3 regions of the Bacillus pretiosus genome follow, and region 3 is predicted to be linked to each of the others. Evidence: predicted binding sites of a transcription regulator. Region 3 holds the regulator's gene; each other region holds the start of a gene.
The links. The regulator Rex, encoded in region 3, represses fermentation and respiration genes when NADH is low (regulators of the CRP and FNR family bind a similar motif). The targets are predictions, from matches to a motif close to TTGTGAAATATTTCACAA.
Positions count from the first base shown of each region.

Region 1: adhE (bifunctional acetaldehyde-CoA/alcohol dehydrogenase) is a predicted target of Rex. The motif match lies at 2,666-2,683, and genes of this name have one in related genera.
Region 2: hcp (hydroxylamine reductase) is a predicted target of Rex. The motif match lies at 4,698-4,715, and genes of this name have one in related genera.

Region 1 covers NZ_CM129593.1:4,229,019-4,236,976, reverse strand. The annotation lists gene mtnN (5'-methylthioadenosine/S-adenosylhomocysteine nucleosidase) at 1-391, shown strand, start outside; gene ACU8YW_RS21820 (O-acetylserine dependent cystathionine beta-synthase) at 474-1,397, shown strand; gene ACU8YW_RS21815 (bifunctional cystathionine gamma-lyase/homocysteine desulfhydrase) at 1,401-2,534, shown strand; gene adhE (bifunctional acetaldehyde-CoA/alcohol dehydrogenase) at 2,794-5,397, shown strand; gene ACU8YW_RS21805 (YrhC family protein) at 5,524-5,751, shown strand; gene ACU8YW_RS21800 (ABC transporter substrate-binding protein) at 5,907-6,854, shown strand; gene ACU8YW_RS21795 (FecCD family ABC transporter permease) at 6,860-7,888, shown strand; gene fpuC (petrobactin ABC transporter ATP-binding protein FpuC) at 7,875-7,958, shown strand, end outside.
Region 2 covers NZ_CM129593.1:3,289,364-3,297,321, reverse strand. The annotation lists gene ACU8YW_RS16905 (serine hydrolase domain-containing protein) at 22-1,059, opposite strand; gene ACU8YW_RS16900 (hypothetical protein) at 1,171-1,365, opposite strand; gene ACU8YW_RS16895 (hypothetical protein) at 1,499-1,780, shown strand; gene ACU8YW_RS16890 (DUF3784 domain-containing protein) at 1,810-2,100, opposite strand; partial or broken gene ACU8YW_RS16885 (nucleoside triphosphate pyrophosphohydrolase family protein) at 2,212-2,349, shown strand; gene ACU8YW_RS16880 (glycoside hydrolase family 25 protein) at 2,390-3,127, shown strand; gene bla2 (BcII family subclass B1 metallo-beta-lactamase) at 3,264-4,034, shown strand; gene hcp (hydroxylamine reductase) at 4,780-6,066, shown strand; gene ACU8YW_RS16865 (PadR family transcriptional regulator) at 6,489-6,809, shown strand; gene ACU8YW_RS16860 (DUF1048 domain-containing protein) at 6,885-7,226, shown strand; gene ACU8YW_RS16855 (ABC transporter ATP-binding protein) at 7,382-7,958, shown strand, end outside.
Region 3 covers NZ_CM129593.1:255,606-263,563, forward strand. The annotation lists gene tsaD (tRNA (adenosine(37)-N6)-threonylcarbamoyltransferase complex transferase subunit TsaD) at 1-601, shown strand, start outside; gene ACU8YW_RS01505 (ABC-F family ATP-binding cassette domain-containing protein) at 1,009-2,943, opposite strand; gene ACU8YW_RS01510 (redox-sensing transcriptional repressor Rex) at 3,131-3,760, shown strand; gene ACU8YW_RS01515 (YdiK family protein) at 3,790-3,981, opposite strand; gene ACU8YW_RS01520 (CPBP family intramembrane glutamic endopeptidase) at 3,978-4,727, opposite strand; gene groES (co-chaperone GroES) at 5,129-5,413, shown strand; gene groL (chaperonin GroEL) at 5,452-7,086, shown strand; purine riboswitch at 7,226-7,327, shown strand; gene guaA (glutamine-hydrolyzing GMP synthase) at 7,493-7,958, shown strand, end outside.

The DNA of each region.
Region 1 (7,958 bases), 1.3 Mb from region 3:
AACAGCATTTAACTATGAGTATGGTCAAGTACCAGGAATGCCGCCTGGATTCAAGGCTGATGAAGCATTAGTTACATTAGCTGAGAAATGTATGCAGGCAGAAGAAAATATTCAAGTTGTAAAAGGTATGATTGCAACAGGTGATTCATTTATGAGTGATCCGAACCGCGTTGCAGCAATTCGTGATAAATTTGAAGACCTTTATGCAGTAGAAATGGAAGCAGCAGCTGTTGCACAAGTATGCCACCAATATGAAGTTCCGTTTGTTATTATTCGTGCGCTTTCTGATATTGCAGGTAAAGAATCAAATGTTTCATTTGATCAATTTTTAGATCAAGCAGCTCTTCATTCTACAAACTTTATCGTAAAAGTACTAGAAGAGTTAAAGTAATGTAACAAAAAGGCAACTGTCTCATATAAAGAAAATACATACAGTTGCCTTTTCTTTATTGGCAAATAAGGGGGAGAACACGATGAATGTATATCGTGGAGTTCATGAGTTGATTGGTCATACACCAATTGTAGAAATTACTCGTTTTTCACTTCCAGAAGGGGTCCGTTTATTTGCAAAGCTTGAATTTTATAACCCAGGTGGAAGCGTTAAGGACCGTTTAGGAAGAGAATTAATCGAAGATGCGCTAGAAAAAGGGCTTGTTACCCAGGGTGGAACAATTATTGAACCAACTGCTGGAAATACTGGTATTGGACTGGCACTTGCAGCGTTACAACATGATTTACGCGTTATTGTTTGTGTACCAGAGAAATTTAGTATTGAAAAACAAGAATTAATGAAAGCACTAGGCGCAATGGTCGTGCATACACCGACTGAGCAAGGAATGACCGGCGCAATTGCAAAAGCAAAAGAATTAGTAAATGAAATACCGAATTCATACTCTCCAAGTCAGTTTGCGAATGAAGCAAACCCGCGTGCTTATTTCAAAACACTAGGTCCTGAACTGTGGGATGCACTGAACGGAGAGATTAACACATTTGTTGCAGGAGCAGGAACTGGTGGTACATTCATGGGAACTGCATCTTATTTGAAAGAAAAAAATATAGATATAAAAACGGTTATTGTCGAACCAGAAGGATCTATTTTAAATGGTGGTAAAGCTGGTTCGCATGAAACAGAAGGGATTGGCCTTGAATTTATCCCGCCATTTTTGAAAACATCTTATTTTGATGAAATTCATACAATTTCTGATCGAAATGCATTTTTACGAGTGAAGGAATTAGCGCAAAAAGAAGGACTGCTCGTTGGGAGCTCTTCCGGAGCAGCATTTCATGCAAGTTTACTTGAAGCAGAGAAAGCGGCGCCAGGTACAAATATTGTAACGATTTTTCCTGATAGTAGTGAGCGTTATTTAAGTAAAGACATATACAAAGGATGGGAATAAAAAATGAGAGCAAAGACAAAGTTAATTCATGGTATTCGCATAGGAGAACCTTCAACTGGATCTGTAAATGTACCGATTTATCAAACAAGTACGTACAAACAAGAAGCAGTTGGTAAGCATCAAGGATATGAATATTCACGTACAGGCAACCCAACACGTGCAGCTTTAGAAGAAATGATTGCAGTATTAGAAAACGGTCATGCTGGTTTTGCATTTGGTTCAGGAATGGCTGCTATTACAGCTACAATTATGTTGTTCTCAAAAGGTGACCACGTTATTTTAACAGATGATGTGTATGGTGGAACGTACCGCGTTATCACGAAAGTATTAAATCGCTTCGGCATTGAGCATACATTTGTAGATACAACAAACCTAGAGGAAGTTGTAGAAGCGATTCGTCCAAATACGAAAGCGATTTATGTGGAAACACCAACGAACCCATTACTGAAAATTACTGATATTAAGAAAATATCTACTCTTGCTAAAGAGAAAGATTTATTAACAATTATCGATAACACATTCATGACGCCATATTGGCAGTCGCCGATTACTTTAGGAGCAGACATTGTACTTCATAGTGCAACGAAATATTTAGGAGGTCATAGTGACGTAGTTGCAGGCCTAGTAGTTGTAAATAGCCCGCAATTAGCAGAAGACCTTCACTTTGTACAAAACTCAACAGGAGGCATTCTTGGCCCACAAGATAGCTTCTTACTACTTCGTGGTTTAAAAACATTAGGAATTCGAATGGAAGAGCATGAAACGAATTCACGTGCAATTGCTGAGTTTTTAAATAACCATCCAAAAGTAAATAAAGTATATTACCCAGGTCTTGCATCACATCAAAACCATGAACTAGCGACAGAACAAGCAAATGGATTTGGTGCTATTATCTCATTTGATGTAGATAGTGAAGAAACATTAAATAAAGTACTAGAGAACTTACAATACTTTACACTTGCTGAAAGTTTAGGGGCAGTAGAAAGTTTAATTTCTATCCCATCTCAAATGACACATGCATCAATCCCAGCAGATCGTCGTAAAGAGCTAGGAATTACAGATACATTAATTCGTATTTCTGTCGGTATTGAAGACGGTGAAGATTTAATTGAAGATCTAGCACAAGCGTTAGCATAGTAAAAATGCACTGCTCATATAGGCAGTGCATTTTTATTACATCTTTTTGTGAAAAACTTCACAAAATAGACATACACAAATGAAATCATTTCATGTATATTAAGTTCATGAAGTGTTACTCACGAACAAACTTGTGAAATATTTCACAAACAATGAGGTTCATGTAGGAAAGCAACTCTATTTTTTTTGCGCTAATCGGGACTCATTATGACCTATAGGGTCTTATTTAGTCCATGATAGCAGAATAGGAGGAATTTACATGGTAGTCAAAGAGAAAGTTGTAAATGAAATGCAGGAAGTAAAAGAGATGATTGATACGTTAGTGAATAACGGTCGAAAGGCTTTACAAGCATTAGAAAGTTTTACACAAGAGCAAATTGACAACATTGTTCATGAAATGGCATTAGCAGGTGTTGATCAACATATGCCGCTTGCGAAGTTGGCTGTTGAAGAAACAGGTCGTGGTGTATATGAAGATAAATGTATTAAAAATATTTTTGCTACTGAATATATTTGGCATAGCATAAAAAAAGATAAAACAGTAGGGATTATTCACGAAGATCCTCATGAAGAAATAATAGAAATTGCGGAACCTGTCGGTGTAGTAGCTGGGGTAACGCCAGTAACGAATCCAACGTCGACAACAATGTTTAAAGCATTAATCGCGATGAAAACGAGAAATCCAATTATTTTCGCATTTCATCCTTCAGCACAAAACTGTTCCATTGCAGCGGCGAAAACAGTATATGATGCAGCGGTGAAGGCCGGGGCACCAAAACATTGTATTCAGTGGATTGAAAGACCTTCTGTCGAAGCAACGAAACAATTAATGAACCATGAAGGTGTTGCGCTTGTTTTGGCAACTGGAGGAGCAGGTATGGTGAAATCAGCTTATTCTACTGGAAAACCAGCGCTAGGTGTAGGTCCTGGTAATGTACCATGCTATATAGAGAAATCAGCGCATATAAAACGAGCTGTTAATGATTTAATTTTATCAAAAACATTTGATAACGGTATGATTTGTGCATCAGAACAAGCAATCATTGTAGACAAGGAAATTTATGATGATGTGAAAAAAGAAATGATTGCAAACAATTGTTACTTTGTAACAGAAGAAGAGAGAAGAAAATTAGAAAAGCTTGTTATTAATGAAAATACATGTGCAGTAAATAGTGATATTGTAGGGAAATCAGCACAGTACATTGCCGCATTAGTTGGAATTACTGTGCCTGAAAATACAAAAATGCTTGTAGCTGAAATACAAGGTATCGGAGGAGCATATCCACTATCTCGTGAGAAACTGAGTCCAGTATTAGCTTGTGTAAAAGCAAATTCACTAGAAGAGGGACTTACATATTGCGAAGACATGTTAGACCTTGGTGGTTTAGGACATTCAGCAGTCATTCATTCTACAAATAAAGAAGTACAAAAACAATTTGGATTACGTATGAAAGCTTGCCGTCTTATTGTAAACGCTCCTTCATCACAAGGTGGAATCGGTGATATATATAATGGATTTATTCCATCACTTACGCTCGGTTGCGGCTCGTATGGGAAAAACTCAGTTTCTCAAAACGTAACAGCGACGCATTTATTAAATATAAAAAGGTTGGCAAATAGAAAAAAGAATATGCAGTGGTTCAAATTACCACCAAAAATTTATTTTGAAAAACATGCGACAGCATATTTAGCAAATATGCCTAACATTTCACGTGCATTTATTGTAACGGATCCAGGAATGGTTGAGCACGGATATGTAGATACGGTTACGCATTATTTACGTAAACATGCAAATGATGTAAAAGTCGAAGTTTTCTTTGAGGTCGAGCCAGATCCATCAGATGAAACTGTGTTTAAAGGTGCGGAAATGATGAGAAGTTTTAAGCCAGATGTAATTATCGCACTTGGTGGTGGTTCAGCTATGGATGCAGCGAAAGGGATGTGGCTTTTCTATGAGCAACCAGAAACAACATTCTATGGAATTAAACAGAAGTTTTTAGATATAAGAAAACGTACATGTAAATATCCGGAATTAGGAAGTAAGGCGCAGTTTGTTGCCATTCCAACAACATCAGGAACAGGATCAGAAGTAACACCATTTGCGGTTATTACAGATAAGAAAAATAATATAAAGTATCCGCTCGCGGATTATGAATTAACACCAGATGTAGCAATTGTTGATCCACAGTTTGTAATGACAGTACCACCACATGTAACAGCAGACACTGGTATGGACGTATTAACGCATGCAATCGAGGCGTATGTGTCTGTTCTAGCAAATGACTATACAGATGGATTAGCATTAAAGGCCATTGATCTCGTATTTAAATATTTACCAAGAGCATTTAAAGATGGAAATGACGAAGAAGCACGAGAAAAAATGCATAATGCTTCTGCAATCGCAGGGATGGCATTTGCAAATGCTTTCTTAGGTATTAATCACAGCTTAGCACATAAAATTGGACCGGAATTTCATATTCCGCATGGGCGTGCGAATGCAATTCTTATGCCGCACGTAGTTCGCTATAATGCTATTAAGCCAAGAAAACACGCATTGTTCCCAAAATATGAGCACTTTGTGGCTGATGAACGCTATGCACATATTGCGAGAATGCTCGGGCTTCCAGCAGGCTCGACAGCAGAAGGTGTGGAATCCCTCGTCCAAGCAATTATTGAGCTTGGAAAAAGCTTAAATATAAATATGAGTATTGCAGGACAAGGAGTTGCTAAAGACCAATTTGAAGAGGTTGTTGGATTATTAGCAGAAAGAGCTTTTGAAGATCAATGTACAACAGCTAATCCGAAATTACCTCTCATTTCAGAGTTGAAAGAAATTTATATGGAAGCATATAAAGGGGAGTAATGGGTATGAAAGAGTCGCAATAAAGCGGCTCTTTTTCATTTGGAAAACATCTCCCAGAATGGCTGTATTTACTGGTCTTTAAGTTTAATGGAATATGATACAGTGAAATAGAGGAGTGAGAATATAATGAAAGAATTACAAGGGAAAATAGAAGATTATACTCGGTTCGGACAAATCCTTCTCGCTGTAAGTACATTGTTAATGGTTGGCTTATTGATTCCGAATGGAGCAAAAGAAGCAATACAATCTTTTGTTATGATGGGGAGTACCGTTATATTTTTAAGTTTATCATTCTTTTTCTTTCAGCGTGTGAAAGTGATGCGAGAACAGTTAGAGGGAAACGAATGTGAGTAATATTATGAAATAGAGCACTACGAAAAGAACGAATCTTTTTGTAGTGCTTTTTGTTTTTGTAAAAAATGTATGCGGTTTATATTGACAATGATAATCTTTATCAATTAAAGTAGAATAGTAGTTAATGATTATCATTATCATTTAGAGGTGAAAGAATGAAAAAATCTATTACGCTATTCACAGCGATTTTATCTATTTTTTTCTTGTTAATAGGTTGCAATGCAAAGGGAGACGAAAAAGCATCTGCAACAAAAACAGAAAAAGGAAAAGAGAAAATCGAAGTTACCGACCTATCAGGAAGAAAGGTAACATTCGATAAAGTGCCAGAGAGTTTTGCAACATTAAGTATGGGGGACATGAATATTATTCATGCTTTAGGCGGAAAAATAGTAGGTCGTCCGGATGCAAAAATAACTCTTCCAGAGGATGTAAAGAAAGTACAAGTAATCGGGAATGCACATCAACCGAATTTTGAGCAAATCGCTAGTTTAAAACCGGATGTACTTATTGCTAACAATGGGTTTCAAAAGAATGTTCCAACGGTTGAAGGACAAGGAACGAAAGTAATGATTTCTTCTGCGAATTCTGTACAAGATATTCAAAAGAATATTGAACTATATGGAACGATAATGAAGAAAGAAGATAAAGCAAAAGAACTTAATCAAAAAATTAATGATCAAATGAAGACATATGAGAAAAAGAGTGATGTGAAAGCACTGTTAGTATACGGAGCACCAGGTACTTATTTAGCAGCATTACCAACATCTTTATCAGGTAATATTTTAGAAAAAACAGGCGGAAAAAATATTGCAGCTGATTTTCCGGAAATGAAGGAATATCCGCAATATGCGCAGCTAAGTGTAGAACGTATTATTGAGGCAAATCCAGATGTGATTTATTTAATTACACATGGAGATCCAAATAGCGTTAAAAAAGCATTTGAAGGCGAAATGATGAAAAATGAAGCGTGGAAAAATTTAGATGCAGTAAAACAAAATCGTGTAGTTATTTTGCCACCAGACTTATTTGGATCAAATCCTGGAACAAAAGTTACAGAAGCAATGGACTTTATGTATAAAAGTATACAAGATGTAAGGAAATGATACGTATGGAAAGTAGTGAAGTAGTAAGGGAAAAGGAACATCCTTTTGCGAAAAAAAGATGGATAATAGCAGTTACTTTAGTTGTATTAACGATTCTAGGTCTTTTTTACGGTCTTTTCGCAGGAAGCCTATCCTTTTCTTTACGAGAAATTCTAACAGGGATACAAGATGAAGGTTCGACGGTTCATCGAATTGTATGGGACCTTCGTATACCGAGAGTGCTCGTTGGATTTATAGTAGGAACATGTTTAGCAGCATCTGGTGCACTGCTGCAAGGGGTTATGAGAAATCCTCTTGCAGACCCTGGTATTATCGGGGTTTCATCTGGAGCAGGCCTTGTAGCAATTGTAATTATGATTTTATTCCCTCAGCATATGGCATTTTTACCGCTCGGGGCGTTTATAGGAGCTTTCATAACGGCGATGGTCATTTATGCTTTATCGTGGCAAAAAGGGGCACCGCCTTCAAGGATTGTCTTAGTAGGTGTATCAATCAATGCATTAATTGGTGCAGCGACGTCAGCGTTAATGTTATTACATAGTGACAAAGTACAATCGGTGTTACCTTGGTTAGCAGGTGGCATTGGTGGTGTAAGTTGGGCACATTTAAACATGATTATTTATTATGCAATATTCGCTATTATATTAGCCTTCTTTGGTATAAAACATATTCGAGTATTAATGCTTGGAGATGAAATGGCGAAATTATTAGGTCATAACGTGGAGAGAAGCCGGTTTTATTTAATAGTAGTAAGTACGTTACTAGCTGGAATTGCAGTTAGTGTTTCTGGTCTTATTGGATTTGTCGGTCTTGTCGTACCACATATGTTACGTTTATTAGTTGGAAATGACTATAAATATTTACTGCCATTATCATGTCTTGGCGGAGGGATATTACTTGTTTTCGCGGATGCGATAGCTCGAAGTTGGTTCGATCCAATTGAATTGCCTGTTGGTATTCTATTATCCTTCTTAGGCGGTCCATTCTTCTTATATTTAATTCATAGAGGAGGGAAACAGAGTGATTTCCGTTAACAAAGTGTTTTATGCACATTCTGAAAGGTTTCAAATGCAAAATATGAATGTACATATTAAAGCTGGAGAG
Region 2 (7,958 bases), 2.2 Mb from region 3:
GGAACAGCTTCTTTCTTTTCATTATAAGGATAACGTTTTTAACACTTCACCAATAATCCCTTCCATTTGATGAACACCTAAGTCAGCGTTAGTCATTATAACAGCACCATTACCTCGGTATGGATAGCATATCATCATACATTGAAATCCCACGCCCCATCCAAGTGAATGCATTTGTAAGTCTTCGTTAGAATCATCTAGAAAGATACCTAATCCAGTCCATTTTGAGCAACCTTGAGGAGAAAGCATATCTTGTACTAATTTTTGAGAAAGTTTTAGTTTGCCCTTTCCTTGTAAGGAATGAATGATTTCGATAACTAAAGCTGATAAGTCTGTTGGTGTTGTCCAAATACCTGAAGCGGCTGCGAATGGATAAAATGGATACTTCTCATTTGTAACGGTGCCATCTTTATTATGCCCACAAGCAAAGGCCTCCATTTTATTTATATCTTCAGGAGGGAATAGCATACTATTTTTCAGTTGCAGTGGCTGAAAGATATATTCTTCAAGTAAAAGGTTAAATGGTTTTCCAGTTATATCTTCAAGTAGTAATTCGATAATACAAAAGTTTGCATCAGAGTAGTGAAATTCACTTTCTGGTTTATAAGTTATTTCTATCGGTACTGAACAATATGATGTTTTACCAGCAAGGATTTCGGACATGTTTGGTCGCCCTTGTGCAAGTGTATAATGCTCAAAACTATTAGGAGGATCAATAATTCCAGATTGGTGACTTAATAAATTTCGCAGGGTGACTTTTTTCTGTGAGGTAAATAGACTGGTAGGTATGTTCCAAGATGTGAGTCTATCATTTACGTCTTCATCTAAATGCACGATCTTTTGATCTGATAACGTTAGTACGAGCATTGTAGTGAAGAATTTACTAATAGAACAAGAATTGAATATGGAATTCGTAGTGACAGTTTTAGTTGTTCCAGATTCAAGTGTTCCGCAGGCAGTTGCTTCATCTAGTTTACCATCACGTATAACAGCAAGGCTTAAACCTGCAACGGAATATTGGTTCATTTTCTCGTATATAGTGTTACTTTTTAAGTTCATAGTGACTCCTTTCTTATGAAAGACAGAATATTAGTTCTATTATACAGTAGTTAATAGAGAGAATGAGAGAAAAAGAAAAAACTTCATCTTTTATCGATGAAGTTCTTTTAGTTAATTCGAAGTGAATGCTTTAAAAAATTTATCTCGGTACATGTACATTAGCCATGAGGTTGTTAGTAAAGAAATAATGATTTGTTTGTTTTGAATTGGCGCATTGAAAACAAGCCAGCCAACGATATCAAATAATAAATGTAGTGCAATTGAAAGAACTACAAATTGTAGTAACGTCTTAAAAAATCTTTTCATAAAGTATCCCCCTAAAATAAAAGGTTTTATCAACAGTGTTGTATATTACTATTATACATTAAATGTGTTTCATGGTAAAATTTACATAAGTTAGTGAAATAAAACAAATGAAAGCTAATGAGGAGGAATAGTCATGGAATTTTGGATGATCATACCGATAGCGGTCTTTGGGTTTATTTATATTGCTGAAAAATTAAATAGAATCGAAAAGAAAACGGATGCACGTTTAAAGAGGATGGAAGATAGATTACAGCTAATTACGAAAGAAATGGGAATTATAGATAGAGAACCTGAAATTAATAAAGAGTTACGCCAGCTTATGGAAGAAGGAAAAACAGTTACAGCAGTTAAGAGAGTAAGAGAGGCTTTTGGGTTTTCTTTACTAGAAGCGAAGCAATATGTTGATAAATTATAAAAAAGATCATCCATTTGGTTGATCTTTTTTCAATGCACCATGCGTGTATTTACATAAGCAGCGATTATAACGTGGCCAATTATAATGATAGGAAATAAGATTTTGACATTAGGAGTAGTGAAGACACTACCAATTGTGGCAATAGCACCGGCAGTTAAATTATAAAGACCAACTATTTTTGATAACTTACCTTTATCTGGCACACGGCGTTCATTGAATCCTGATAAGAGCCAAGTGTATTGTTTAACTCCGATGAAATAGGCTAGTGCAAATGAAATAATTGCTAGTATGAATAATGATGGGGAAGCGAAGAGAGTCATTGAAAACACCTCCGTTAAAGGGTTATAAATAAATTATAGTATGAATGTTATAATTTAACAAAATATAAGTGTAATAGAAAACGGAGTATTTATCATGAAGGGAGATTAAGTATGAATATTGTGGAATTCCAGAGATATGTATTAAATTTCAGTAAAGAAAAAGGATTTCAAGAGACAACGATTGAAGAGCGAACGATGTATGCGATGGCGGAATTGGGTGAATTAGCGGAAGCTATATTAAAACGTGAATGGTAAGTGGAATATTAATGTGTAAAGATGGGGGATACGAATGAAAAAGAAGCTTATTATAGGAGGAGTCTTTACCTTAATTAGTGTAATGAGTGTTTTCGCTTATTTAGTCTTTCAAGGCATATTTATTCCGAATCAAATAAGTGCGGATAAGTATGAAATAAAAGGTGTAGATGTTGCGTCATACCAAGGAGATATAGATTGGAGAGAGTTGGAAAAGCAAAATATGAAGTTTGCGTTTATAAAGGCTACTGAAGGAAGCTCGTTTGTAGATAAGTACTTTTCGGAAAATTGGACGAATGCGAATAAGACAGGTATGCGCGTCGGAGCGTATCATTTTTTTAGTTTTGATAGTAAGGGTGAAACACAAGCAGAGCAATATATACGAACTGTTCCAAAGTATAAACAAGCATTGCCACCCGTAATTGATGTTGAGTTTTATGCTAACAAAAAAGATAATCCCCCTAAGCGTGAAGATGTTGTGAAAGAGTTGTCGGTCATGATAAAAATGCTAGAAAAACATTACGGTAAGAAAGTAATATTGTATGCAACTCAAGAGGCATATGATTTGTATATAAAGAATGCGTATCCTCAATGTGATATATGGATTCGTAGTGTCTTTACAAAACCGAGTTTATCTGACGAGAGAAAATGGACGTTTTGGCAATACACGAACCGTGGGAGATTAAATGGTTATAATGGAAAAGAGAAGTATATTGATTTGAATGTATTTTATGGTAACGAGGAAGAGTTTGAGAATTATGGAATAAAAGGTTAAGTTTTAAAGCGTACAAAATTTTGTACGCTTTTTTGTTACTTACATAAAAATATACAAGTAAAGATGGAACAAACATTTAAGATGAATTGTCTATTATAGGTAATAACTATTCCATTTGAAAGAAAGGGTGGAGAAAATGAAAAATACATTATTAAAAGTAGGGGTATGTGTTAGTTTATTAGGAACAATGCAATTTGTTAGTACAATTTTTTCTGTGAAAGCGGAACAAAAGCTAGAGCAAAAAGTAATAAAAAATGAGACAGGAACTATTTCAATTTCTCAGTTAAATAAAAATGTATGGGTTCATACGGAGTTAGGTTACTTTAACGGAGAAGCAGTTCCTTCGAACGGGCTAGTTCTTACTACTTCTAAAGGGCTAGTACTTGTCGATTCTTCTTGGGATGATAAGTTAACGAAGGAATTAATAGAGATGGTAGAAAAGAAATTTAAGAAGCGAGTAACGGATGTCATCATTACACATGCGCACGCTGATCGAATTGGCGGAATAAAAACGTTGAAAGAAAGAGGCATTAAGGCGCATAGTACAGCACTAACTGCAGAACTAGCAAAGAAAAGTGGATATGAAGAACCGCTTGGAGACTTACAATCCATTACAAATTTGAGTTTTGGAAATATGAAAGTAGAAACATTTTACCCAGGGAAAGGACATACAGAAGATAATATCGTCGTATGGTTACCGCAATACAACATTTTAGCTGGAGGCTGTTTAGTGAAATCTGCGGAAGCTAAAGATTTAGGGAACGTTGCTGATGCCTATGTAAATGAATGGTCCGCATCGATTGAGAATGTGCTGAAGCGATATGGAAACATCAATTCAGTAGTGCCTGGTCATGGGGAAGTAGGGGACAAAGGATTGCTTTTACATACATTGGATTTGTTGAAATAAGAAACTGTGGGAATATAAAAGCGAGGAGAAACAATTTTCTCCTCGCTTTCTTCTAGCTATATTTAAATGCGAAGCCATCAATTATGCCTGCATACGTTACTGAGATTTTAATTCCAAGTATACAAATACCAGTACCGTCATAATTGCTATAACAACATAAGTAATATCGAGCATTATAAGTGTTTTTAAAGTTTCAGTCATCCTAATTCACCCCTGGTATGAAAATATAACATAATCTCTTATCAATCAGATTAGAGATTATAGAGATAACAATGTATATGAAATTTATTAAGTAGTGTCTATATAAATATATCATATAAATAATGTAAGTAATGTTAAGGTAGTGTAAATGTATTGTAAATAAAGTGATTTTTCATAAAATATTTAATCAAAAAATTGATAGTTCTTCAAAATGAAAAGAAGCTATTCTTTCTGTTGCATAATAAAAAGAAAGAATAGCGTTTTTGTATGTCTATTTCTGTTTGCTTAAGAGATTTATAGTACGAAATTGTTCTTTCGTACTATGAACTAGAAAGTTAAATATGTGATTCAGCAATAGTCTAGCTATTTGAAAACTTGAACAACAGGGGTATGTAATGTTTTTTTTGTGTCAATAAAAATATTATGTAAACAATATAAGTTGTCACAAATTTATACATATTATTGTGATTGATATCACATCTCTTTTCCTCAATGGGTATTATGCTTAGGTTGTAAGGAATGATTGGGAGAGGGTGGGATGATCATGTTTTGTTATCAATGTGAACAAACGCCAACAGGTGGATGTAAAGTGATGGGTGTTTGCGGTAAAAATGAAACAATTGCAAGTTTACAAGATACGATTGTGTTTGGGCTAAAAGGAATTGCAGCTTATCGTACGCATGCTGCTCAGCTAGGGTATACTGATGCATTTGTAGATGCTACGACGCAAGAAGCACTGTATATGACATTAACAAATTCCAACTTTAATGAACAAGAACATATTGATATGGCTATGAAAGTAGGAAAATCGGCTTTACGAGTAATGGAGTTATTAGATGAGGCGCATACGAATCACTTTGGTGTTCCAGAGCCTGTTCAAATTACGCAAAACCATGTAGAAGGTAAGGCAATTGTAGTTACTGGACATAACTTATTTGCGTTAGAAGAATTATTAAAACAAACAGAAGGAAAAGAAATTAATATTTATACGCATTCTGAAATGTTACCAGCACACGGTTATCCGCAGCTGAAAAAATATAAACATTTAAAAGGAAACATCGGTAAGGCATGGTATGATCAACGACGTCTTTTTGAAAAATTTACAGGTGCTATATTAGCGACAACGAACTGTGTTATGCCAATTAAAGGGTCGTACTCTGATCGATTCTTTTCATATGATATTGCAGGTTTAGAAGGTGTACAAAAAATTGAAAATGATGATTTTGCACCATTGATTCAAAAAGCGCTAGAACTTCCAGAAGTACATATGGAGTCGGATGAACAGTTAGTAACAGGGTTCCATCATAATACAGTATTATCATTAGCTCCTGAAATTATTGAGGCAGTAAAAGAAGGAAAGATTAAGCGTTTCTTTGTCATCGCAGGTTGTGATGCACCAGGAAAAGGCGGAGAATATTATCGTGAATTAGCAACGTCACTTCCGCCAGAAACAGTTATTTTAACGACTTCGTGCGGGAAATTCCGCTTTAATGATGTGGATTACGGTGTTGTACCTGGTACAGAGATTCCGCGTTATATTGACTTAGGACAATGTAATAATTCAATTTCTACTGTAAAAATAGCAGCCGCTTTAGCAGATGCTTTCCAATGCGAAGTGAACGAATTGCCAGTTAGTATTGTCCTATCATGGTTTGAACAAAAAGCGGTTGCCATTTTACTTGGGCTATTTAGTCTTGGTATTCAAGATATTCGTATAGGTCCAAAGGCGCCTGAATTTATTTCACCTGGCGTACTTGATGTATTAAAAGAAACATTCGGTTTAAAACTGATTACAACTGCAGCAGAAGATATGGAAATGATTTTATCGTAACAAAAGGATGATCTGTCTTATTAAGAAGAAGAGCTAGCCAATAATGCCTCAAAACAAAAATGTAGAATTTTTGTTTTGGGGTATTTTCTTTTCTTGGCGGGATAGGTAATAGTTGATTTTAGAAAAATATAAAAATCGAGTTGACATTTACAACTACTCAGTCATACAATGTAGTTGTAATAGGTGATACAGAGTAGTGTTATTTCTCGAAATATTTTTAGTAAACAATAGGTAATAGCGAATTTTAGAAAAGTTTTGAAAATCAGTTGACATTCATAACTACTTAGTCATACAATGTAGTTGTAATAAGTAATACTGAATAGTATGGTTTTACTCAAAAGCTATTCAGTAAAAATTCGCCTTAGTACTCTGTGATACTGAATATAAGTCAGACAGAATAGGGGGTAAAGGAGGATCATAACATGGAAAATTTAACTGAAATGCTGAAAGGTTCACTGGAAGGGTGTGTGCTGGAAATCATTAGTCGCCGTGAAACGTATGGCTATGAGATTACCCGCCACCTGAATGATCTTGGGTTTACTGAAGTTGTGGAAGGGACAGTTTATACTATCCTCGTACGATTAGAAAAGAAAAAGCTTGTGAATATTGAAAAGAAACCATCAGATATGGGACCGCCTCGTAAGTTTTATTCATTAAATGAGGATGGTCGTCAGGAGCTTGAATTGTTTTGGAAAAAATGGGATTTTGTATCTTCAAAAATTAACGTCTTGAAGTCAAACTAGCCTCATAATATAAAATGTTCCGGCTCATATTTGGAGAGTTTCTTGTTCTGCTTTATAAAAAAGGAGGAAAATAAGATGTTGGAAATGTTTAAAAAATTAATTGGTGATAAAAAAGAGTACAAAATGATGATGGCACGTGTTGGAGCACTACCGGAAGATTATCAGTTTGTGTTTAAGAAAATTCAAAACTACATGTGGAATTTTTCGGCCGGCAACGGGATGGATATGCTGCACATACAGTATGAATTAATCGATTTGTTTGAAGCTGGTGCAGCGGAAGGGAGACAAGTGCTTGACATTACTGGGGAGGACGTGGCATCCTTTGCTGACGAACTAGTGGCAAACGCTAAAACGTATGTCTCCAAGTATCGTGAAGATTTGAATGAAAGCATCATGAAGAAATTGAGAAAAAAATAAATGCAATTAGTAATACCGACTGATTAGCTGGTTACCAACGTGAACTGCCGCCATCGCTATTCAGTTATATTTTTAAACTGGTACTAAGTAATACAGATTATCAGTGATACTAAATAGAGGGTGTATGTAATCTAATTTTATAAGGGGGAAAAAGTATGAGCAATGCAGCGATTTCTATAAAAGGGTTAAAAAAATCTTTTAAAGATAAAGAAGTCTTAAAGGGAGTGGATTTTGAGGTGCAGCGTGGTGAAATTTTCGCGCTGCTAGGCTCAAATGGAGCTGGAAAGACGACAACGGTCAATATTCTTTCGACGTTAATGAAACAAGATGATGGTGAAGTGAGTATTTGCGGTTTTGACGTCCAGCGACAACCAGATCATGTTCGTCAAAGCATCAGTTTGACAGGACAGTTCGCAGCTTTAGACGGCATGCTTACTGGAAGGGAAAACTTGATAATGATCGCTAAGTTACGTGGTGTTTCCAATCCGGCACAAGTTGCTGATAATCTACTTGCAAGATTTAGCCTGACTGATGCGGCCAACCAGAGGGCAGACCAGTATTCAGGCGGGATGAAGCGCCGACTTGATATCGCGATGAGTTTGATTGGGGCGCCAGCAGTTATTTTTCTAGACGAACCAACGACTGGACTTGATCCGGAAGCACGGATCGAAGTGTGGGATACAGTCAAGGAACTTGCCGGCAGCGGCACAACGATTTTGCTCACGACTCAGT
Region 3 (7,958 bases):
TGGTGGACATACGGAGCTTGTTTATATGAAAGAACATGGTTCATTCGAAGTGATTGGTGAAACAAGAGATGATGCAGCTGGAGAGGCATATGATAAAGTAGCTCGAACATTATCCATGCCATATCCAGGTGGTCCTCACATTGATCGCCTTGCACATGAAGGGGAACCGACAATCGATTTGCCTCGTGCATGGCTAGAACCTGATTCGTATGATTTCAGTTTCAGTGGATTGAAATCAGCAGTTATCAACACTGTGCATAACGCGAAACAACGCGGGATAGAAATTGCACCGGAAGATTTAGCAGCAAGTTTCCAAGCGAGTGTAATAGATGTGCTTGTAACGAAAGCATCTCGTGCAGCAGAAGCGTATAACGTAAAGCAACTGCTTCTTGCTGGTGGAGTAGCTGCGAATAAAGGACTTCGCGCACGTTTGGAAGCGGAATTTGCGACAAAAGAAAATATCGAGCTAATTATTCCTCCACTATCTTTATGTACCGATAATGCAGCGATGATTGCAGCCGCAGGTACAATTGCATATGAACAAGGAAAACGTGCTACATTAGCTCTAAATGCAAATCCAGGATTAGATATTGAAGAATAGTTATGCACAAAATTAACCACAGCTTGTGGATAAAACCCATATTATCTGTTGATAATGTGGGTTTTATTGTGTATATAAAATGTTGATAACTTTTTTGGAAGTTGTGGATAATGTGGAAAAGTTATTTTGGGGTTTATTTTATAAAGGTGGATATGTGTATAAACCTGTGGATAAAGCAGAAGAAGTCTGACCTTTGAATGTATTCTTTTTTGGGAAATAAATCGCAAGAAGATATCTCTAAAAAACATTTTGAAATGTCCCCTTATTATAGGGGCGAGCCAACATTGTCAAACTTTGTCGGTAAATCGGTATGTCGTGTCGAATCGTTTATACCCCAGCTAGAAGATAAAAAGGATGTCGCATAGTCAAAAATCCCGACTTATGAGACATCCTTCTTATTCATACTCTTATAAATGTAATTCTTCCCATTCTGCCATACAAGCATCAAGTTGCTCTTGTAGTGTTTGCTTTTTCGTTGTAATTTCACTAGCCTTTTCATAATCTGCGTATATTTCTGGTAAGCAAAGTTGATCTTCTAACGTAGCAATTTCTTCTTCAAATTCTACAATATTTTGTTCTAGTTCCTCAATTTTTCGAGTGCGTTGACGTTCTAATTGTTTACGCTCTTTTTCTTCGAGATAATTTAATTTTTCTTGCGCTACAGTTTTTTGAACAGGTGCTTGGTTTTCTTGCTGTTCTTGTTGTTCAAATGCTGCACGTTCAATCATTTCATTTTTCTTCTCCACATAGTAATCGTAATCGCCTAAATACTCTTGTGCACCTTCTGTTGACAACTCAACAACGGTCGTCGTTACACGATTAATAAAGTAGCGGTCATGTGAAACAAATAGAAGGGTGCCTGGATAATCAATTAAAGCATTCTCCAAAATTTCTTTACTATTTAAATCAAGATGGTTCGTAGGTTCATCGAGAATTAATAAATTTGATTTTTGCATCATAAGTTTTGCAAGAGCTAATCGAGCTTTTTGTCCACCACTAAGAGAAGATACTGGTTTTAGTACATCATCCCCTGTGAATAAGAAGTTACCTAATATCGTGCGAATTTCTTTTTCGGGCTGCAATGGATATTCATCCCATAACTCATTTAAAACTCGCTTAGAAGATGTTAAGTTTGCTTGTTCTTGATCATAATAACCAACAGATACATTGGATCCGAAAGAAACATCACCATTTAATAGTGGTAACTTATTCACAAGTGATTTTAATAATGTGGATTTTCCAATTCCGTTTGGACCAACTAAAGCAACGCTATCCCCGCGAGTTAAGCGCATAGTTACATGTTCAATAATCGGATCATCATCATAGCCGATAGTTGCATCCTTTACTTGTAAAACATCATTTCCACTTTGTTTTTCGATATCGAAGTAGAAGGATGCTGACTTAGAATCACCTAATGGTCTAGTCAATAATTCCATTCTATCTAATTGTTTACGACGGCTTTGAGCACGTTTTGTCGTAGATGCGCGCGCTATATTTTTTTGAACGAAATCCTCAAGCTTAGCGATTTCATCTTGTTGTTTTTCATAACGTTTCATGTCTTGCTCGTATAATGCTGATTTTAAGTCTAAATATTTACTGTAGTTACCAACAAATCGTCTGCTTTCTTTATTCGAAATTTCATATACTTGTGTAACGAGTTTATCTAAGAAATAACGGTCATGGGAAACGATTAGTATTGCGCCAGGATAGCCTTGTAAATATTGTTCAAGCCATGTTAATGTTTCGATGTCTAAATGGTTTGTAGGCTCGTCCAAAATAAGTAGGTCTGGTTTCGTTAATAATAATTTACCGAGAGCTAATCGTGTTTTTTGTCCACCGCTTAATGTAGAAATCGTCGTCTGGTGCGTTTCAACTGGGAAGCCAAGACCACTTAAAATCGAGCGAATATCTGCTTCATATTGATATCCACCTTGATCTTTATAATCTAATTGCAATTGGTCATAATCAGCTAATAATCTTTCATATGTAGCCTCGTTTGAAAAGTTTTCTTCTTTTCCCATCTCTTGCTCTAGCCTTCGAAGTTTTGTCTCCATTTGCTGCAAGTGTGTAAAGACGGTTAACATTTCATCCCAAATTGTTAAAGACGTTTCTAACCCGGTATTTTGAGCTAAATATCCGATTGAGACATCTTTTGGTTTTATAATTTCGCCACCATCATGAGATAGCTCACCAGCTATTATTTTTAATAGTGTAGATTTTCCGGCCCCATTTCGTCCGACTAATGCGATACGATCTTTCGTTTGAACTTCCAATTTTATGTTTGCAAGAATCGTTTCGGCACCGTATAATTTCGTAAGCGCGTTTACTTGTAATAAAATCAATGTTTTCACCTCAAATAATTTCTTAACTTTGCCATGTTTATATTTCTCAATCATACTAAAAATAGTGTATAGTTTAAAATAAAGAGAGAATACTTCTTCTCTTTATTATACAGGGAAATTCATGAGTGCTAAACTTCTGTATTTGATTCAAGTATATGAATAAAGGTAGGAAGAGAGGAGAGGTTATATGGAGCAGCAAAAAATTCCACAGGCCACTGCCAAACGATTGCCTCTATACTATCGATTTATCCAAAACTTATCTCTTTCTGGTAAGCAACGTGTTTCATCAGCCGAATTGAGTGAAGCGGTAAAAGTTGATTCCGCAACGATTCGAAGAGATTTTTCATATTTTGGAGCGTTAGGGAAAAAAGGTTATGGATATAACGTAAATTATTTATTATCATTTTTCCGTGAAACACTCGACCAAGATGATATAACACGTGTAGCACTTATTGGAGTAGGTAATTTAGGGACCGCTTTCTTACATTATAATTTCACGAAAAACAATAATACAAAAATTGAAATGGCGTTTGATGTTAGTGAAGAGAAAGTCGGGACAGAAATCGGGGGCATTCCTGTATATCATTTAGATGAATTAGAAGAACGTTTATCAACTGATATACAAGTGGCAATATTAACAGTACCCGCTACAGTGGCACAATCTGTAGCAGATAGATTGGCAGAAACGAACGTGCATGGTATTTTAAATTTCACACCAGCGCGCTTAAATGTGTCAGATAATATAAGAATTCACCATATTGATTTAGCGGTAGAGTTACAAACACTTGTTTACTTTTTAAAGAATTATCCACAATAAAACGCAGAGGAAGCGACCTCTGCGTTTTATTATTGTTTTTTCTTTGTGAATTTAACTAAGATAAGGCGAAGTGCCAAATTAAAATCAATTGTTGCCATAACTGCAAATAGTATTGTCCACATATTCCAGATTGTATCTGTTACGTTCGTAATGGCGAAGCGTGTAAAGATACATCCTAGAAGGAAGTACAATGCAGCCATGAACAATGGTGAGTTCCTCATACTAAAAATCCTCCGATAAAGCCTTGCATTTTTTCAGCTTCTTTAATCATTTCTTGAATTTGTTCATTGCTCATTAAAACTTGAGCAACTGCAACTAATGTATTCATTGCAACATGAGCTGCGATAGGGACGATAATACGCTTCGTTTTTACATATAAAAAGGCGAATACGAGTCCCATAGAAGTGTATACCAATAAGTGAGTGAAATCAAAATGAATTGCTGCGAATACAAGAGAACTAATGATAGCAGCAATAAAGAAGTTAAACTTCTTATAAAGTGTACCAAATAAAATTTTTCTAAATACGATTTCTTCCAAAATAGGTCCTATTATAGAGATAACGATAAGGAACCAAGGTGTCGTTTTTGCGATATCCATAAGTCTTGCTGTATTTTCTGATCCAGGTTTAATTCCTAATACACGCATTTCTATCATACCGGCAATACTTTGTGAGAAAAATGCTAGGAAGAACCCGATAAAAATCCAACCAATCGTAGCTGGAACAGTAGAGCGCATTGTATCTAAACGTCTGTCACGAATATCTGTTCTAAGTAACCAAAGTACGATACATAATGCAATAAAGAAGCTAATGATTGCCCAGTGGCCAGTTATGAGTTGAAATTTCTCTTCTCTAGTAAATCCCCTGTTATCATAAAGTCCAGTTTTCAGCAGAAGTGGTAATCCAGCAATGGATGATAACTGCATTAAAATGTATGTAACGATAACCCACCAATATTGTTTTTTCAAATGGTTTAACCATCCTTTCTAACTCTAGTGTATGAGATAAGGTAGGATAACATGTAAGTATGCTACCTACGATATAAACCTCGCTTAAATTATGTTTTTTTCGTAAATCCTTATTTGAAATTATAATAGAAGACAGGAGAAAGTTGTGTGTATAGCGAAAACAACTTAGGGTGTCCTTTCATATTGTAACATACGAGTAGGGGAAACAACGATTCATATAGTAAAGGTAGAAGAAGAGGGACTCTATATAGAAAAGTGTATAGCTTAATTTGCGAAAAAATTATGATTTTTTTACTTGCAAAAGAAATTGAGATTATTTATTATTATAAGTGTGTTAGCACTCGGGTGACTTGAGTGCTAATAAATAAAATTTACATAACAAAATGAGGAGGTTATTGTTCATGCTAAAGCCATTAGGTGATCGCGTTGTAATTGAGCTTGTTCAAGCAGAAGAAAAAACAGCAAGTGGTATTGTATTACCAGACACTGCAAAAGAAAAACCACAAGAGGGTAAAGTTATTGCAGTAGGTACTGGTCGAGTGCTTGAAAATGGTGAGCGTGTTGCTCTAGAGGTAGCTGCAGGTGATCTTATCATCTTCTCAAAATATGCAGGTACTGAAGTAAAATATGAAGGTACTGACTACTTGATTTTACGTGAAAGTGACATTTTAGCAGTTATCGGTTAATTATATAAATCTTAAAAAATTCAAGGGGGTCAATTATTATGGCAAAAGATATTAAATTTAGTGAAGAAGCACGTCGTTCGATGCTTCGCGGTGTCGACACTCTTGCAAACGCAGTAAAAGTAACGCTTGGACCAAAAGGTCGTAACGTTGTACTTGAGAAAAAATTTGGTTCACCACTTATTACAAATGATGGTGTAACAATCGCAAAAGAAATCGAATTAGAAGATGCATTCGAAAACATGGGTGCAAAATTAGTAGCAGAAGTTGCTAGCAAAACAAATGATGTAGCTGGTGACGGAACAACAACTGCAACTGTATTAGCACAAGCTATGATTCGTGAAGGTCTTAAAAACGTAACAGCTGGTGCGAACCCAATGGGTCTTCGTAAAGGTATCGAAAAAGCTGTTACTGCTGCAATTGCAGAATTAAAAGAGATTTCTAAACCAATCGAAGGCAAATCTTCTATCGCACAAGTAGCTGCTATTTCTGCAGCTGACGAAGAAGTAGGTCAATTAATCGCTGAAGCAATGGAGCGCGTTGGTAACGACGGCGTTATTACTTTAGAAGAATCTAAAGGATTTACAACAGAATTAGACGTAGTAGAAGGTATGCAATTTGATCGTGGATATGCATCTCCTTACATGATTACTGATTCTGACAAAATGGAAGCAGTTCTTGATAACCCATACATCTTAATTACTGATAAGAAGATTTCTAACATCCAAGAAATCTTACCAGTATTAGAGCAAGTGGTACAACAAGGTAAACCACTTCTTATCATCGCTGAAGATGTAGAAGGCGAAGCTTTAGCTACATTAGTAGTGAACAAACTTCGTGGTACATTCAATGTAGTAGCTGTTAAAGCTCCTGGATTTGGTGACCGTCGTAAAGCAATGCTAGAAGATATCGCAATCTTAACTGGTGGCGAAGTAATCACTGAAGAATTAGGTCGTGACTTAAAATCTGCTACAATTGAATCTTTAGGACGTGCTGGTAAAGTTGTTGTAACGAAAGAAAACACAACTGTAGTTGAAGGTATCGGAAATTCACAACAAATCGAAGCTCGCATCGGTCAAATCCGCGCGCAATTAGAAGAAACTACTTCTGAATTCGATCGTGAAAAATTACAAGAGCGTCTTGCAAAACTTGCAGGTGGCGTAGCAGTAATTAAAGTAGGTGCAGCAACTGAAACTGAGTTAAAAGAGCGCAAACTTCGCATTGAAGATGCACTTAACTCAACTCGTGCAGCAGTAGAAGAAGGTATCGTTGCAGGTGGTGGTACTTCACTTATGAACGTATACACGAAAGTAGCTTCTATCGTAGCTGAAGGCGACGAAGCAACAGGTATCAACATCGTACTTCGCGCACTAGAAGAGCCAGTTCGTCAAATCGCAATCAACGCTGGTCTAGAAGGATCTGTAGTTGTAGAGCGTCTAAAAGGCGAAAAAGTAGGCGTTGGTTTCAACGCAGCTACTGGCGAGTGGGTTAACATGCTTGAAACTGGTATCGTAGATCCAGCTAAAGTAACTCGTTCTGCACTTCAAAACGCAGCATCTGTTGCAGCTATGTTCTTAACGACTGAAGCTGTAGTTGCTGACAAGCCAGAACCAAATGCACCAGCAATGCCTGACATGGGCGGCATGGGCATGGGCGGTATGGGCGGAATGATGTAATTCCGTTTGCTCGAAAAACATCCATTTCTATATAGAAATGGATGTTTTTTTATGTTTTTTAGAAAAGGAAATTAATTTCTGTAGAATTTTGTCGCTTTCTCTCTTGACCATATCGATACTTCATTGTTAGAATCTAGGGAGATAATATAAAAAAATCCTTCATATATCCTCGATGATATGGTTTGAGAGTCTCTACCGGGTTACCGTAAACAACCTGACTATGAAGGCAGTGCGTCTTATATTTATAAAGAGCGGAAGACTATCTTTCTTTATAAAGCCAGACCCCTGCCTTTTCTTTGTTATGAGACTAGAGGCGGAGGACTGGCTTTTTTTATTATATTAGTAATGCTTTTTGCCTAATTGGTAAAAATATTTATATACGAGAACTAACGTTGGGGTGATTATTTTGAAGAAGCAGCATGATACAATTATCGTTTTAGATTTTGGGAGTCAGTACAATCAGTTAATAGCACGTCGAATTCGTGAGTTCGGTGTATACAGTGAACTTCATCCACATACAATTACTGCAGAAGAAATTAAAGCAATGAATCCAAAAGGGATTATCTTCTCTGGTGGACCAAATAGTGTATACGGTGAAGGCGCATTACATTGTGATGAAAAAATCTTTGAACTAGGATTACCGATCTTTGGTATTTGTTACGGTATGCAGCTTATGACGCAACACTTCGGTGGGAAAGTAGAACGTGCAAACCACCGTGAGTACGGAAAAGCTGTTCTTAAAGTAGAGAACGAATCAAAATTATATGCGAACCTTCCAGAAGAGCAAGTTGTATGGATGAGCCATGGTGACTTAGTAACTGGTTTACCTGAAGGATTCGTAGTAGATGCAACAAGTGAGTCTTGTCCAATTG